Regions from separate parts of the Brevibacillus sp. MCWH genome, predicted to be linked through region 1. Evidence: predicted binding sites of a transcription regulator. Region 1 holds the regulator's gene; the other holds the start of a gene.
The links. Region 1 encodes NrdR, which represses ribonucleotide reductase genes. Its sites were predicted from a motif close to AACACNATATATNGTGTT; they were not measured.
Positions count from the first base shown of each region.

Region 1 (7,319 bases):
ACGTGTAATCGCACTCTTTTGTACGTTTTCATAGAGTTGTTAATTTCGAAATTCAAGTTTGCTATGATTCCTGGTTAAGATTTCTAAGCCCACCATATATAAGATATCCAATTATACAACCTGTCATATTCAACATGATATCATCAACATCAAAAAAACCCAACATTGTAACAAATTGAAAAACCTCAATTCCAATTACACTGATGAAACAGATCAACAACGTCTTGGAAACTTTCCGGAACTTTGTAAAAATAGCAGGGATTAAGAACCCTAATGGACAGAACGCAATAATATTCCCCAAAATATTTCTGTAGGCAAAGTGTTCCCTCCGGTGTCATTTTTGCTTTCCATGCTTGCGAGACTTGGAGCGACATTGATCTTTTTCCTGTTTCCTAATACCAAAAACAATAAGGAAAGGTAAACATGGTATCCACCTTTCCTTATTTATTAAATAATCAAATACATTTTGTAAATTATCAGCTAACCCCACCAGTCGCACTGCAATAAAATTCTACAGTTATATTGTGATTTGAAGTAATGCCATTCAGGGTTAATTTTCCCCCAACAGTAATCTCATAAGTACGACCGCCATCGATTAGTCTCGGCACATACCCTGTTTGTGTCCAAGTTCCTTTTGATGCTTTCGAGGTGATAGAATTAATTCCAGCAAACACTTGTCTATTCGCATAAGGATTATATTCTGTTTCAAACGAACCCGTAATGCTTATCGTTACAGCCGTACCGTTAGCATCAATCGTTGCTGATTTCGTTTTTGAAACAGCTTGAACACCAAGGGATGGTCCTTCAGCGGGCACAGATTCAGTTATCGTTACAGTTGGATTTGCCCTCGCAATTGCTAATTTTCGAAATTCATCGGGTTCAACCCAATCTTCCTCAGAAAACTTATGCAAAGGTACAACTTCCAAATTTGCATTAGGATACTCCGCATTTACCTCTTTGACGATTTCAACATATTGCTTGTGATACGCTTCTTTTTGTTTTTGTGTCAATTCTGAAGAATAAGCGGATACCCCTCCGCCTGCCCCAAATACGAGTATTAATGCAAGTAGAGATGATACGAAGTTTGACACCTTACCAAACGATTTCATATTATCCCTCCTTTGTTAACACACTTCCAAATCATAGCGGAAATTGTAATATATTTCAAGTGCTTACAGAAAATTATTTGCATATTTCTATTCATGCACGCTGAAAGGTGTCTGTTGATGCCAGAAAGATATTGCCATTCGACTAGGGATTGCAAAGAATTTTGAGCAAATATGCATTCAAAGGGGTGCTTCCTGGTCCATTGCAGCTTCGTAACTGCTTGACATTCCTTTGAGGACTGTCTGTTTCGCTTCTTTTGCTCGATCTAATACGAATTATTGACATCCTCAATCTCCCAACTCCCCTGGAAATAACAAAAACCCTTGGTTTCCCAAGGGTTTCCTTCATCGTATGGTGGAGCATAGCGGGTTCGAACCGCTGACCTCTACACTGCCAGTGTAGCGCTCTCCCAGCTGAGCTAATGCCCCGTATTTCATTGTTTCCTTTGGAACATCTCGTTCCTTACCACGAGATTGATTATAGCACATGCTGTCTTCAAAGATCAATAGGATTTTAAAAATTTTTTTCACCCTGACGAAACGACCCGCCCTGCACGTGCCCACCAAGCGTAACGGACGGGCCATCTCTTCCGTATATGTACATAGGAACACACTCGGCTGACTGCTGCACGGCATACGCACACCGACCGACAACACTTTGGACTCGCATATTGCGAACAGCACAATCATCCGAAACGCTCAAAAATCCTTGGCAACCGGAGGATACTCATGATACCGACATCATCCATCCCAATCGTACACCCCTGGAAAAAACACCTGCGCATCTGGGCAGCCGTCTGCCTGGCGGCGGCCGCGCTGTGGGCGGGTTACGTTTTGTGGCGGATCGATCAGACGAGCCGCAGCGCTGCACCGCAAAAAGCGGACGTGGCCATCGTGCTGGGAGCGGCCGTGTGGGGAGACCAGCCCAGTCCGGGGCTGCGGGAGCGGCTGGATTTGGCACTGCAGTTATACCGGGAAGGATACGTGCCCACCCTGATCGTCTCGGGCGGACTGGGTGACGGCAAAGGCGTGACAGAGGCTCAGGTCATGCGCAATTACCTGGTGGAGCAGGGCGTGCCGGCCGACCGCATCCTGATGGAATCCGAGGCGACCAACACGTATGAAAACCTGCTGTTCAGCCGGCAGATCATGCAGCAAAACGGCCTGCACAACGCGCTCGTCGTCAGCCACGACTATCACCTCGCCCGGGCGATGGACATGACGCGAGCGCTGGGCATATCCGCCCACCCCGTCGGGACGAAGTCCAACGTGATGTACAGGCCGTATCACTTGGTGCGAGAGGTGCTGGCGTACACCAAATGGCGGCTTACGTATCTGGGGAGTCAGCTTTCGATGCGCTGATTCTTGCGCATGATCAAATACACGTCCACGTAATGGCGGATCCGCTCCATGATGCGGGCCGCCTTTGTTCGTTCAATCCGGTTGCCGTTGGAGATGGAAAGATGCTCCTCCAATTCCTCCAGCGAGTAGTTGGAGGTGAACAGCGTCGGCAGGTGGTTGTTGACACGCTGGTTGAGGATGACGCCCAGCACTTCATCGCGCACCCAGGGGGTGAGGTTTTCGGCGCCGATGTCGTCCAGGATGAGCACGGGCACCTCCTTTAAAAGCTCCAGCTTGCCGGCGTATGACTGATCGGACAGCGAATCCTTCATCTCACGGACAAAATCGGGCACGTACACCATGAGCGAAGCGATGTTGCGCTCCGACAGCTCGCGGGCGATCGCCCCCATGATGTAGCTTTTGCCCACGCCAAACGGCCCGTGCAGATACAGTCCCTTTACCCGTTCGCCGCTGCCGACCGTCTGGCAAAACCGGATGGCCGCTGCTACAGCCGCCCTGTTTGCCTGGTCCAGTTCCAGCCGGTCAAAGCTGGCGGCCATCGTCTCCTCGGAGACGTAGTAGCTGCGCATCAAGCGGCGGCGGCGCATGTCTTCCTCATACGCCTGCTGCTTGTCGCAGGGAGAGATGGCGCTGACGATGGCCCCGTTTCTCACGCTGAGCTGGCTCCGGTGGCCCTTGACCAGGTTGGGGCACTGTTCCAGTCCCGGACAGTGCTCACACCAGTACTGCTCCTTTACCGCCGTGTAGACGCCGGACAGGGCCCGCAGGTAGTCGTCGCGGGACAAGTCTGGGTGTGCCTGTTGAAACGACTGCAAATAGGCGGAGGAGCGAAACATCTTGTCCAACTGCTGCTCCGGCGTCAGCAGGTGGCGCGGCGTCCGCTTGGCCAGTTCCTGCATGAATTGGCTGATCGATTCCATCCCTCATCACACTCCTCTCTGCCGTCTGCGCAGCGATTCCAACATGGTTTTCAACTCGGGATCGTCCTGGATGGACTGACCTTTGACCGTCTCCTGCGGTTCGCGCTCCTGAGAAAGCTGCCATTCCACGGAAGCAGGCAGCTTGTCCTGCAGGATGGGGCGGCCGCTGCGGCGAACAGCGGTGTCTGTTTCCCGCTTCGGCCGCTTCGCCTTTTCCGTGTGCTGCGCCCGCTGGTCGGCGCGCTCCAGGATCTGCCGCACGGCTTCGTCCACGGTCGTGATCCGCTTCGCCTTCCAACTGTCGCGGATCGTCTCCATGTAGGCTTTGGGCAGTTCCATCTGCATGCTCTGCAGCGTGTGAAGCAGCAGCGCATTGGCCACCTCCACGGTCAGCCCGTCGCCAAACACCAGATTTTCCGCCCGTTCCAAAAAGACCCGGCTCACCCGGCCGCCTACCACCCGCTCCAACAGGGACAGGGGCGAGAGCTGCCGGCAGACGCGGGCAAACGCTTCGCTGCCCGGTTCCGGCAGGCGGCCAGGCCCCCACTCGTCATCGCCCGGGGCAGACGTCGCCGGTGTGCGGTGCAGCTTGTCGTCCGTGTAGCGCTGCACCAGCCGCTTGCGCAGGACATCCTTGTCCAGGCTGCCGTCCGGTTTGTACAGGGTCCAGTCGCGCAGTTCCTGCCCCAATCCCCAACTGTCCAGTTGATAAAAGTGGAACAGCTTGTACAAAAACTCCACGCTGTCTCCGGAAAAAACCTTGTCCGGGGAGGCGTTGTCCGGCAGGTAGTGGCGCAGTGAGGAAGCGCTGAGCCGGTGGTGGACCGCTGCTTCAACATCCGACTTCATCGGAGCCGCCGGATAGCGGGTCTCCATCTGCGCGAGAAACTGTTCCCGCTCCGATCCTTTGTGCACTTCCAACTCGGACGGTTTTAACGATTGAAACACTTCGTAAAAATCCTTGGTCACCGTCTCCGCCACCGGGTACTCCTGTTCCAGAGCGGCTCCCAGCGGGTCGGCGTACCGCTGCCGCAGCTGCCGGAAGCGGACGTTTTCGATTTTGTTCAATAACATCACGGACAGCACGTAGTCGGCAAAAAACTCGTTTGGCGTCAGCGGCGGTTTTACCAGGTATTCGTAAAAATAGTCCCGCTGCTGATTCTCCCGCCTGCGAACAGCCAAAAGGCCCAGTGCCTCCAGCCGCTCCCGCGCCGCCAGCAAGCGGTCTAGCGAGAGATCGGTCATCAGCATCAGGCTGCGATGCGTGCTTTCCACCGCCGCTCCGTTCGCCTCCTGCACCTCGTGCACCAGCAGTTGGTAGAGAGAAAACGACTCCACACCGATGATCGGCAGGTAGAGCTGGGTGACGAAGCCCATTTCGGCAAAGCTGAGCGGACGTGCCAGCCGCACCAGATATCGATCTTTCGGCAGTAATTCGTTCCACACGAGACGAGGCATTGATCCTTTTCCTTCCTGACTAGTCTGGTTTCCCTATTATATCATGTCCGGCCGGTGATAGATACGACAGCGGAATGAAGGGGAAAAAAGGCAGCAGGAAAGACGCTCTTGCGCATCGCAAGGGCGTCTACCCGATTGATTATAGGTTTCCCACTCCGCTGCCTTACTCCGCCTGCCCCGTTTTGCGCGCCTGGGACAGCAGTTCTTCCAGTTCCTTCATAAACACGTTGATGTCCTTGAACTGACGGTAAACGGAAGCGAACCGGACATAGGCCACTTCGTCGACGTGGTACAGCCGCTCCATCACTTTTTCCCCGACGTCCTTGCTGGGAATTTCCGACAGGCCGCTGCTGCGCAGTTCCTTTTCGATCTCGTTGACGACATTCTCCAACACTTCCAGCGGCACCGGCCGCTTTTCACAGGCCCGCACCAGGCCGCGAAGCACCTTTTCCCGGCTAAATTCTTCACGGGTGCCGTCTTTTTTAATAATCAACAGCGGCGTCTCCTCTACCACCTCAAACGTGGTAAAGCGGCGTTCACATTTTTCACATTCGCGCCGGCGGCGAATGGATTTGTTATTGTTAAAGGGTCGGGAATCTAGTACCCTGGTCCCATTGTAATCGCAAAACGGACAGCGCATTGCGGAATCAACTCCAATTATGACGGTACTTTCATTCAGTGTCCCTCAATTTCCCGCCGGAAGTCAAGTCAATCCTTGTACCTATTTCACGTCTGAGCCAATTGGAGTAAAATTTAAGTACAAGTTGGAGGGATTCCTATGCGCTTAGTTTCAGTAAGACAAGCCCGCCCGGGGATGAAGGTGGGCCGTACGATCTTTACCGAAGATGGGAAAACGTTACTAGGGGTAGGCGTCACCCTTACGGAACGGCTGATTAATGGGCTGACCCGCGCCGGCATCGACTCGCTGTACGTAGAAGACGAGCGTACGGAAGACATCGTCGTGGAGGAGGTCATCCGGCCGGAAACCCGCCAGACTGCCGTTGAAGCGATTGTCAAAACTGTCAAGCAAATCACCAACTCGAACAAGCTGGCCCGAAAGGTTTCGCTCAACGAAATGGGGCTTCTCTTTCAGCAGGCATGCAATTCCATCTTGGACGACATGATGGGCAATCATCAGCTCTTGCTCCATCTGACCAGTATTTCTACCCATTCTCCCTCGCTCTACCATCACTCGGTCAACGTGGCGGTGCTGGCAGCAGCAGTCGGCATGTCGCTAGGCTACAGCCGCAGCCAACTGATGGATTTGAGCATCGGCGCGATGCTTCACGACATCGGCAAGGTGCAGCTGCCGCCGGAATTGTTGCAAAAGCAGGAGCGCTGGAACGACGAAGAGCAGGAGATCGCCAAGCAGCACACCATGCTGGGATTCAACCTCCTGCGCAAGCAGCATGACATCTCGCTGTTGTCCGCACACGTCTGCCTGCAGCACCACGAGCGGTTGGACGGCAGCGGCTACCCGCAGGGGTTGAAAGGCAAGAACATTCACGAGTACGCGCAGATCGTCGGCATCTGTGACGTCTACGATTCGCTCACGTCTCCACGCCCATGGCGCAAACGGTACATGCCGCAGGACGCGCTGGAATACCTCTTCGGAGCGGGTGGACACCTGTTTGAGCATCATCTGATCAAAGCCTTCAGCAAGCACATCGCCGTCTTCCCGATCGGCAGCAGCGTCGTGCTGAACACCGGCGAGGTGGGCGTCGTCTGCCGGGTCGACCCGGACTACTGCCACCGTCCCACTGTCCGCGTCTTGAAGGACGGCCGCGGCAACGACTTGCGTGTGCCCTACGAACTGGATCTGAAGTCGCAGATCAACCTGTTTATCGTCGGCTTTGAAGACGAAGAATTGTTCTCGCTCGAAGGGCTTGTGCAGCCCAGTGCGAATTGAGTCACATAATAACCCCGCCTGGCTGTGTAGAGTGCACCCCTTAAAGTAGACATTGGAAAAACCCCTTGGGATAACCGATGTTACTTTAAGGGGTGAATTTTTTATGGCTATCAAAGGTCAAAAGTTCAAGCATTATCCTTTGTCGTTGAAAATGGAGGCAATACGATTGCATGTAGAGGAGAAGTGGACATACAGACGTATCACTGAGCATTTAGGAATCCAGGATAAGGATCGAGTAAAAAAATGGATGCGGAAATACAAACAACTTGGGGAGTTCGGTCTTTTGGATCAGCGTGGACGACGTCCAGAGTACATCGATCAAGATCGACATGTGAAAAAATTGAAACGGGAGAACGAAATTCTAAAAAAGTGTTTGGAAATCTGGATGCGGGAGGTGTAAGAAAAAAGTATCGTGTGATGGAGAATGTGGCAGCATTGTACCCGATTACTGTCAAGATCAAAAGAAAGTTCCTCAAAAAAATCAAGCGAAAATTCCCCAGTAAGAGAAAGAGAATACTCAAATGCCTCTTAGGTGGTAATATAGACAAGACTACCCACTTGTGT
Region 1 is NZ_SDLF01000015.1:74,119-81,437, forward strand. It holds gene ETC00_RS20955 (VanZ family protein) at 62-301, opposite strand; gene ETC00_RS14005 (hypothetical protein) at 477-1,109, opposite strand; tRNA gene ETC00_RS14010 (tRNA-Ala) at 1,460-1,535, opposite strand; gene ETC00_RS14015 (YdcF family protein) at 1,836-2,468, shown strand; gene dnaI (primosomal protein DnaI) at 2,450-3,388, opposite strand; gene ETC00_RS14025 (replication initiation and membrane attachment family protein) at 3,395-4,846, opposite strand; gene nrdR (transcriptional regulator NrdR) at 5,010-5,486, opposite strand; gene ETC00_RS14035 (HD-GYP domain-containing protein) at 5,625-6,755, shown strand; gene ETC00_RS14040 (helix-turn-helix domain-containing protein) at 6,859-7,155, shown strand.

Region 2 (7,319 bases), on a different contig from region 1:
TTCCTGATGGGGTTGTACAACCAGGTGCAATGGTTCTACGAGCAGCTAGACCCCAGTTACAAGGAAAAGATCGACAGCACCGTGGGCAAAGGGATCACCTCGATCACCCAGGCCGGTCAGCACCTGATCGTGCAGTTCCTGGAAGGGCTGAAAAACCTGCTCCTCTCGCTGCCGAACCTGGCGACTGTGCTGGTGATTTCGATCTTGGGCGCCTTCTTCATTGCCAAGGACTTCTTCCTCTGGGAAGCGCGCTTCCGCCGCCTTATGCCAAAGGGCGTAAACAAACGGCTGAATCAGATTTTCAAAGACCTGAAAGCCGCGCTGTTCGGCTTTGGCAAGGCGCAGCTGACGCTGATTTCGCTCACCGCCGCGATCGTGATTGTCGGCCTGTTGATCCTGCGCGTCGAATACGCCATCACCATCGGGCTGATCACCGGTCTGGTGGATCTGCTTCCGTATCTGGGCACAGGGACGGTCTTTATCCCCTGGATTGTCTATCTCTTTTTCAAAGGCAACTACAGCCTGGTGATCGGCTTGTCGATCCTCTACGCGATTGTGTTGATTTTCCGTCAGATCATCGAACCCAAGGTGGTGGCGGAAAACGTCGGTCTCGACCCGCTGCTGACGCTGGTCGCCCTGTTCGTGGGCCTGAAACTGTTCGGCTTTCTCGGGCTGATCATCGGTCCCGTCTCACTTGTGCTGATCAATGCACTGGTGAAGGCGGACGTCTTTTCCGACATCTGGCGATACATCAAGGGCACGTAAAAAGGAGGCGCCATTCCTCCTTTTTTTCGTGTCCTGGCGCCGATTTACCTGCGGAAAAGGATGTGCACGCGGCCGCTGGAGATGAGCGACCAGAGCCAGCGCTTCAAGAGATGGCGCACGATTAACCGCGTGTAGGGGATGAGAAACAACAGCCCGAACAGGTCGGTGAAAAAGCCCGGCGCCAACAGCAGCACTCCGCCCGCGAGAATGAGCGCGCCGTCGATCAGCGCTTCCGTCGGCATCTGGCCGCGCGAGAGCTGGAGCTGCAGCAGCCGAAGCACCTGCATGCCCTGCCGTTTGGCCAGCCAGGCGCCAACCAGTCCGGTCAGGATCACCAGCGCCACCGTGTTCCAGCCGCCAATCACTTTGCCTACCGCGATCAGACCCCACAGCTCAATCGCCGGCACGACGACAAACAAGACCACAAGGATGCGAAACAGCATGCTACGCTCCTCCTTCGTACTGAGCCAGGAGCCAGGCATAGACGTCCGGTTCCGCACGGGAGAGACGAATCGGTTTCATCGTCGGCGTCGTGAAGGCGTGCATCGTTTTGCCGGACACCAGCAGCGTCTCGTCCGGGATGCGGTACACCTCGTAGGCAAATGTCAGCCGCACCGGCGTCAGCTCTTCGATCCGCGTGCGTATTTCCACCCAGTCATCGTACCGCGCCGGCAGCTTGTACCGAAGCGTCGCCTCCGCGACCGGCAGCAGCACCCCTTTTTCCTCCAACTCGCGATAGGTTAGCCCCGAGTGGCGAAGAAACTCCGTCCGCCCCACTTCAAACCAGGTCAGATAGTTGGCGTGATAGACCACGCCCATCTGATCCGTTTCGCCGTACCTCACCTGCAGTCGGTGAGTATGTACAACCGCACTCAATGCAACCGCCCCTTTCTCCTGTTATTGTACCACAGTCCTGCGATAAAACCTGCTTTCCGCCGCCTCCTTTCCCTTGCGGACGGACAAAAAAACCGGCGAAGAACGAAGCAGTTCGTTTCTTCTCCGGTTTTGGTTGCTGTAATACGGGGGCGTTAGCGGATCGGGCACGCGCCGCCTTCGCACGATTCCGCCGTCACCAGGTCGGAATCGCCGCCGTTCTCAAACTGCTGCAGGATGGCCGGGTCAAACGGCTTCATCGACGCTTTCAGCGCTTCGTACTCCTCTTTGGTGCAGGCTTCGTACGGAGCAAGCTGGTACGTGCCCCCGTCGAGCTGCAGGAACGACACACCGACGAAGTTGTCCCAGTTGGAGTAGACGATCTCTTCCACCTCGCCCCACTCTTCCGGCCGAACCGTAATCGTGTTGGAGGAGTTGTGCTCCGTATACTCTTTCTGGAAGCGGAAATAGGTCTCAAACTGCCGTCTGGCGCTGACCTGTTCCTTGGTCTCCTTGGCTCCGGAAGCCACCGGAAAGTCGATCACCAGCGTACGGGCGTTGGCCATGCGCTCCTCGTGGGTGTCGCCCGGCGTGCCCACTTCCGGATGGACTCTCCAGCCCAACGCCTGAACCGCTTTTGCCAGCGGATCTTCGGCGTTGATCCGAATGCGGCGGATGTAGTACGGCGAGTGGGACCAGTGCAGACCGCTGGATACACCGCCGGCCACCTGGGAGAGCGTGCCCTCCGGCTTCACCGTGGTCACCAACAGCGGCGCGTTGACGCGCAGCTCGTATGCGTAGCGATTTGCTTCCTCACGCGCAGCTTTACCGAGCAGACGAAGCAGTTCCACCTCCTGCTCCTCGGTGTATCCGAGCGAAGCGATGGCGTCCTTTACTCCGGTCAGCGACGTGCCGAGCAGACGGTCACGCTGCTGCACCCTGTCCCAGTGAGGCAGTTCCAGCGTCACCAGCGTCATGCGCAGTCCGGCGCGGGCCGATCTGCGCTGCGCGTCCAACAGGCCGTCCAGATCCAGGTATTTGGAGCCATCCGGGCTTTCCTTGACGAACTGCACCAGATTGACGGTGGTCAGGTTGCACACGCCGTAGGAGTCGAGCAGAATTTCCGCACACGGGTTGAGCCCCTCCGCGTTAGGACGGCGCCGGTTGGCCTCTTCCAGGTTGATGAAGCCCGGCTCGCCTTCCATCTGCATCATCGTAAAGACGAGGTGCAAAAATTCCCGGCTCGGCTGTTTCGTGAAGGCAATGGAGTTGTTGGACATGCGGCGATGATCCAGTCCAAAGCGGCCGTCTCCCACCTTTTGAATCGTGTCAAACCAGGACGGCTTCCGATCGCCCAACAGTTCGCCCACCATGCGGTGATGAGCGAGCTGCTCTTCTGTCCAGAATCCGTTGATGCCGTATTTGGCAAACAGGCACTCATAGTCGTCATGGTCAAACAGGAAGATCTCCGCCGTACGGCGTACGCCCCCCACCACGACGTTGGCTCCGATCAAGTTGCCGATGTCGAGAATGTGGATCGGACGCACCTTTCCGTAGCCCTTCTCGTCGCTTTCAATTGGCTCCAGATACGGATCGATTTTGTTTTTCAGCACCTTGTCGATGCCCTCAAACATTTCGCGAAGCGGTTCGTGGCCGCTGGCCGTACCGCCGAAGCGCTTCAGCCGCTCCCCTTTGGGGCGGACGCTGTTGTAGGAGATTTTCACAGTATGGATGTGCTCATATTCCTTTTTCGTCAGGATGTCCAGGTAGAGGCGCAGCGACTCGACCCAGCCTTCCTTGCTGTCACCGACGTAGATTTTGGCAAAGCCGTTTTCCAGCACTTTCAGTTCGGAGCGCTCCAGCCGCTGGTGTTTGGGCAGGGGCTTGTACTCCGAGGAAAGCAGGGTAACATTGGTGCGGATCGGCGAGAGTCCTGCCGCCATCTCCTTCGTGCACTTGAAGCCGACGCCTGTTCCCACCAACAGCAGGTAGAACAGGTCGCACAGATCCTCCCAGGATTTGATGTTCAGGAATGAACAGTTGAAATTGGCCAGCGGATACAAATCAGCTACGCCGTTTTCCGCTCCGCCCACCCAGAGGGTGCGGCCGGACAGGAACTGTCTGAGATTGAACATGTTATCAAACAGTCCTTCCGCTTCCTTCTCCAGTTCCTGCAGATCAGGGGTTAGCCCGATCTTTTGCAGATGCTGATAGGCCAGCTTGATATTGTAATCCACCGAACGGCGACAGGTTTCTTTCCAAGTCTCCCGTCTGCCTTTTTCCGGAAGAAAACGGGAATACGTCCGATAATAAACGAATTGTCCCAGTGCATTCATGTGCGGCGGGAAATCGGGGTAACGGTCCAGAAATTCATCCCGCAAAAAACGGGTTCTCGTCTCTGTAGCCAACATGTCGGTTCCTCCTTCAATACTATCATCTCTAGTTAACCCCTTTTCCCGCAAAAACTCAATAGTTTTTTCTATATGTTGTGTGCAATATTTTTCGACAACACAATATGTAGTGTTTTTGTGAAAAAAGGGACTTGACAAGGCTGTTCGCCTGCCGGGAGAAAACACGCTCACGAAGTCCTCATTTTAGCAGATTTTTTGTCGTTTTTCAGCCCCCCTCCTGCACTTAGCGTGCCCGAAAAGAAAACCGCCCTGTCCACCGTGCAGTATGGACAGGGCAGAACGATGAGGCATATCGAAAAAGCGGCATGACAAAACGAGGGGGACGCGTTCCATCCCCCTCCCAGATTCAGGGTATTTATAGCAATTCTTTACAGCACTCGGGCATGTCCAGTGTAAATGTGGCCGCGTTCGGAGTCGACTGTGACGATTTGACCGTCTTTCAGCAGTTCCGTAGCACGCGTGACGCCGACGATGACCGGGACGTTGAGGTTGAGCCCGACAATGGCGGCGTGAGAGGTGAGTCCGCCCTCTTCGGTAATGACCGCGCCCGCCTTTTCAAATGCGCCGATCATGTCCGATTCCGTTCCAATCGTCACGAGGATGCTGCCTTCCTGCATCTTCTCCAGCGCTTCCTTCGCCGAGCGTGCAACCACGACCCGGCCGGTCACCACCTTGCGCCCGATGCCTTGTCCCTTCGCCACAATGTCGCCGATGACGTGAATTTTCATCAGGTTGGTGGTGCCTACTTCACGCACCGGCACGCCCGCCGTGATGACCACGAGATCACCGTGGCGGACATACCCCGCCTCCAGCGACTGCTGCACGGACAGCTCCAGCATTTCGTCAGTCGTATTGGCCATTGGTCCAAGCACCGGGTAGACCCCGTTGACGAGCGCGAGACGGCGCACCACTTCAGCGTGCGGCGTAACTGCGACGATCGGCGCTTTGGGACGGTACTTGGAGACCATGCGCGCGGTATGACCGCTCTCCGTCGCCGTGATGATGGCCGCCGCATCCAGGTCGAGCGCGGCGTTGGCCACGGCCTGGCTGATCGCGTCTGTAATGGTCATCTGCTTTTGCACAGCCTGGTTGTACAAAATCTCCCGGTAATTCAGTTCCTGCTCCGCTCTGAGCGCAATCCGGTTCATCGTCTCCACCGACTCTACCGGATATTTGCCGGCTGCCGTTTCGCCGGAGAGCATGATCGCGTCCGTGCCGTCAAAGATGGCGTTGGCCACGTCGCTTGCCTCCGCCCGGGTGGGGCGAGGATTGCGCTGCATCGAGTCGAGCATCTGCGTCGCGGTGATGACCGGTTTGCCTAATTCGTTGCACTTCTTGATCAGTTTTTTCTGCACCAGCGGCACTTCCTCCGCCGGAATTTCCACGCCCAGGTCGCCGCGGGCCACCATCAGTCCGTCGGAAACGGCGAGAATTTCGTCTACGTTGTCCACGCCTTCCTCGTTCTCAATCTTGGCGATGATGTCAATGTGAACGCCGTGGCGTTCCAGAATTTCGCGAATCTCCAGGATGTCGGCGGCCTTGCGCACAAACGAGGCAGCGATAAAATCGACGCCCTGCCGGATGCCGAATTCGATATCCTGTGCATCCTTTTCCGTAATCCCCGGCAGGTTGATCTTGACGCCCGGCACGTTGACGCCCTTTTTGCTTTTCAGCGTGCCGCCGTTCTTGATGCGGCAGATGATCTCATGCCCCTCTACCGCTTCCACGGTCAGACCGATCAGCCCGTCGTCGATCAGGATCGTGTCGCCCTTCTTCACGTCGCGCGGCAGATCGGCATAGGTGATCGAGATGCGTTCCGCCGTGCCGGGCACGTCCTCTGTGGTCAGCACGATCGTCTGGCCCTCCTGCAGTTCCACTGCATCCACAGCCAGCGTGCCGGTACGGATTTCCGGTCCCTTGGTATCCAGCAGGATGGCCACCTGCTTGCCCGTCTCCCGGGCCGCCTGCCGGATGTTGGCGATCCGGGCGGCATGCTCCTCGTGGGAACCGTGGGAAAAGTTGAGCCGGGCCACGTTCATGCCGGCGTGGATCAGTTTTTTCAGAGTCTCGACCGACTCGCTCGCCGGTCCGATGGTACATACGATTTTCGCCTTACGCAGCACTGTGCGTCCCTCCTATGAAACAAGCTGTCAATATACGCCGTACTAAATGGACAGCGTGCGCGCCAACTGATAGATGGACAAGTCGAGCTGGTGCTTTTGCGCCAACGCATCCTTGAAATCGACGTCGACGATCTGGTTGTTGCGGATGCCGACCATTCGGTCCCGCTTTCCTTCCAACAGCAGGTCAACGGCCGCCGCCCCCATGCGGCTGGCCAGCATGCGGTCAAACGCAGTCGGCGAACCGCCCCGCTGGATGTGGCCGAGCACGGTCACCCTGGTTTCCCAGCCGGTCCGCTGCTTGATTTCCTCTGCGTAGGTGGCAGCGCTGCCGACGCCTTCCGCCACGATGATGATCGAGTGCTTCTTGCCGCGGCGGTTTCCAGCGTGCAGCCGTTCGATGATGTCGTTCATGTCATGGTCTGCTTCCGGAATGATAATTGATTCCGCACCTGCCGCCAGACCGGCCCACAGCGCCAAATCTCCGGCGTCGCGCCCCATTACTTCGATGATGTAGGTGCGCTCGTGCGAAGTGGCGGTGTCGCGGATTTTGTCGATCGCTTCCACAATCGTATTGAGCGCGGTGTCAAATCCGATGGTGAAATCGGTACACGGAATGTCGTTGTCGATGGTGCCGGGCACGCCGATGGTGGGAATGCCTTTCTCCGTCAGCTTCTGCGCCCCGCGGAAGGAACCGTCGCCACCGATCACGATCAAACCTTCGATGCCGTGCTCGTGCAGTTGGCGTACCGCCTTCTCCTGTCCTGCCTCTGTTTTAAACTCTTCACTGCGGGCCGAAAAGAGGATGGTTCCTCCCCGATGGATAATGTCCCCGACTGACCCCAGCGTCATCTCCTGGATATGGCCGCGCATCAGCCCTTCGTACCCGTGGTACACTCCGTACATCTGCACGCCGTGATAGGCGGCACGTCGAACGGCGGCGCGAATCGCCGCGTTCATCCCCGGAGAATCTCCGCCACTGGTCAATACTGCGATTTTCTGCATGGAAACCACCTCTCCTGTCCTAAACAAAGGCCCAACGACCCTTCTTATCGTCATTAGCATGTCTTGAAACAGAAACAGTATGTGCCAAAGAGCCTTTGATACATGCTGTATCAGTTCCGGATTTATATCTGTTACACTCATTGCG
Region 2 is NZ_SDLF01000008.1:29,383-36,701, forward strand. It holds gene ytvI (sporulation integral membrane protein YtvI) at 1-765, shown strand, start outside; gene ETC00_RS09385 (FxsA family protein) at 810-1,208, opposite strand; gene ETC00_RS09390 (acyl-CoA thioesterase) at 1,210-1,641, opposite strand; gene nrdJ (ribonucleoside-triphosphate reductase, adenosylcobalamin-dependent) at 1,794-4,049, opposite strand; gene pyk (pyruvate kinase) at 4,418-6,172, opposite strand; gene pfkA (6-phosphofructokinase) at 6,215-7,174, opposite strand.
Region 2: a site for NrdR is predicted at 4,146-4,163, ahead of nrdJ (ribonucleoside-triphosphate reductase, adenosylcobalamin-dependent). Genes of this name have one in related genera too.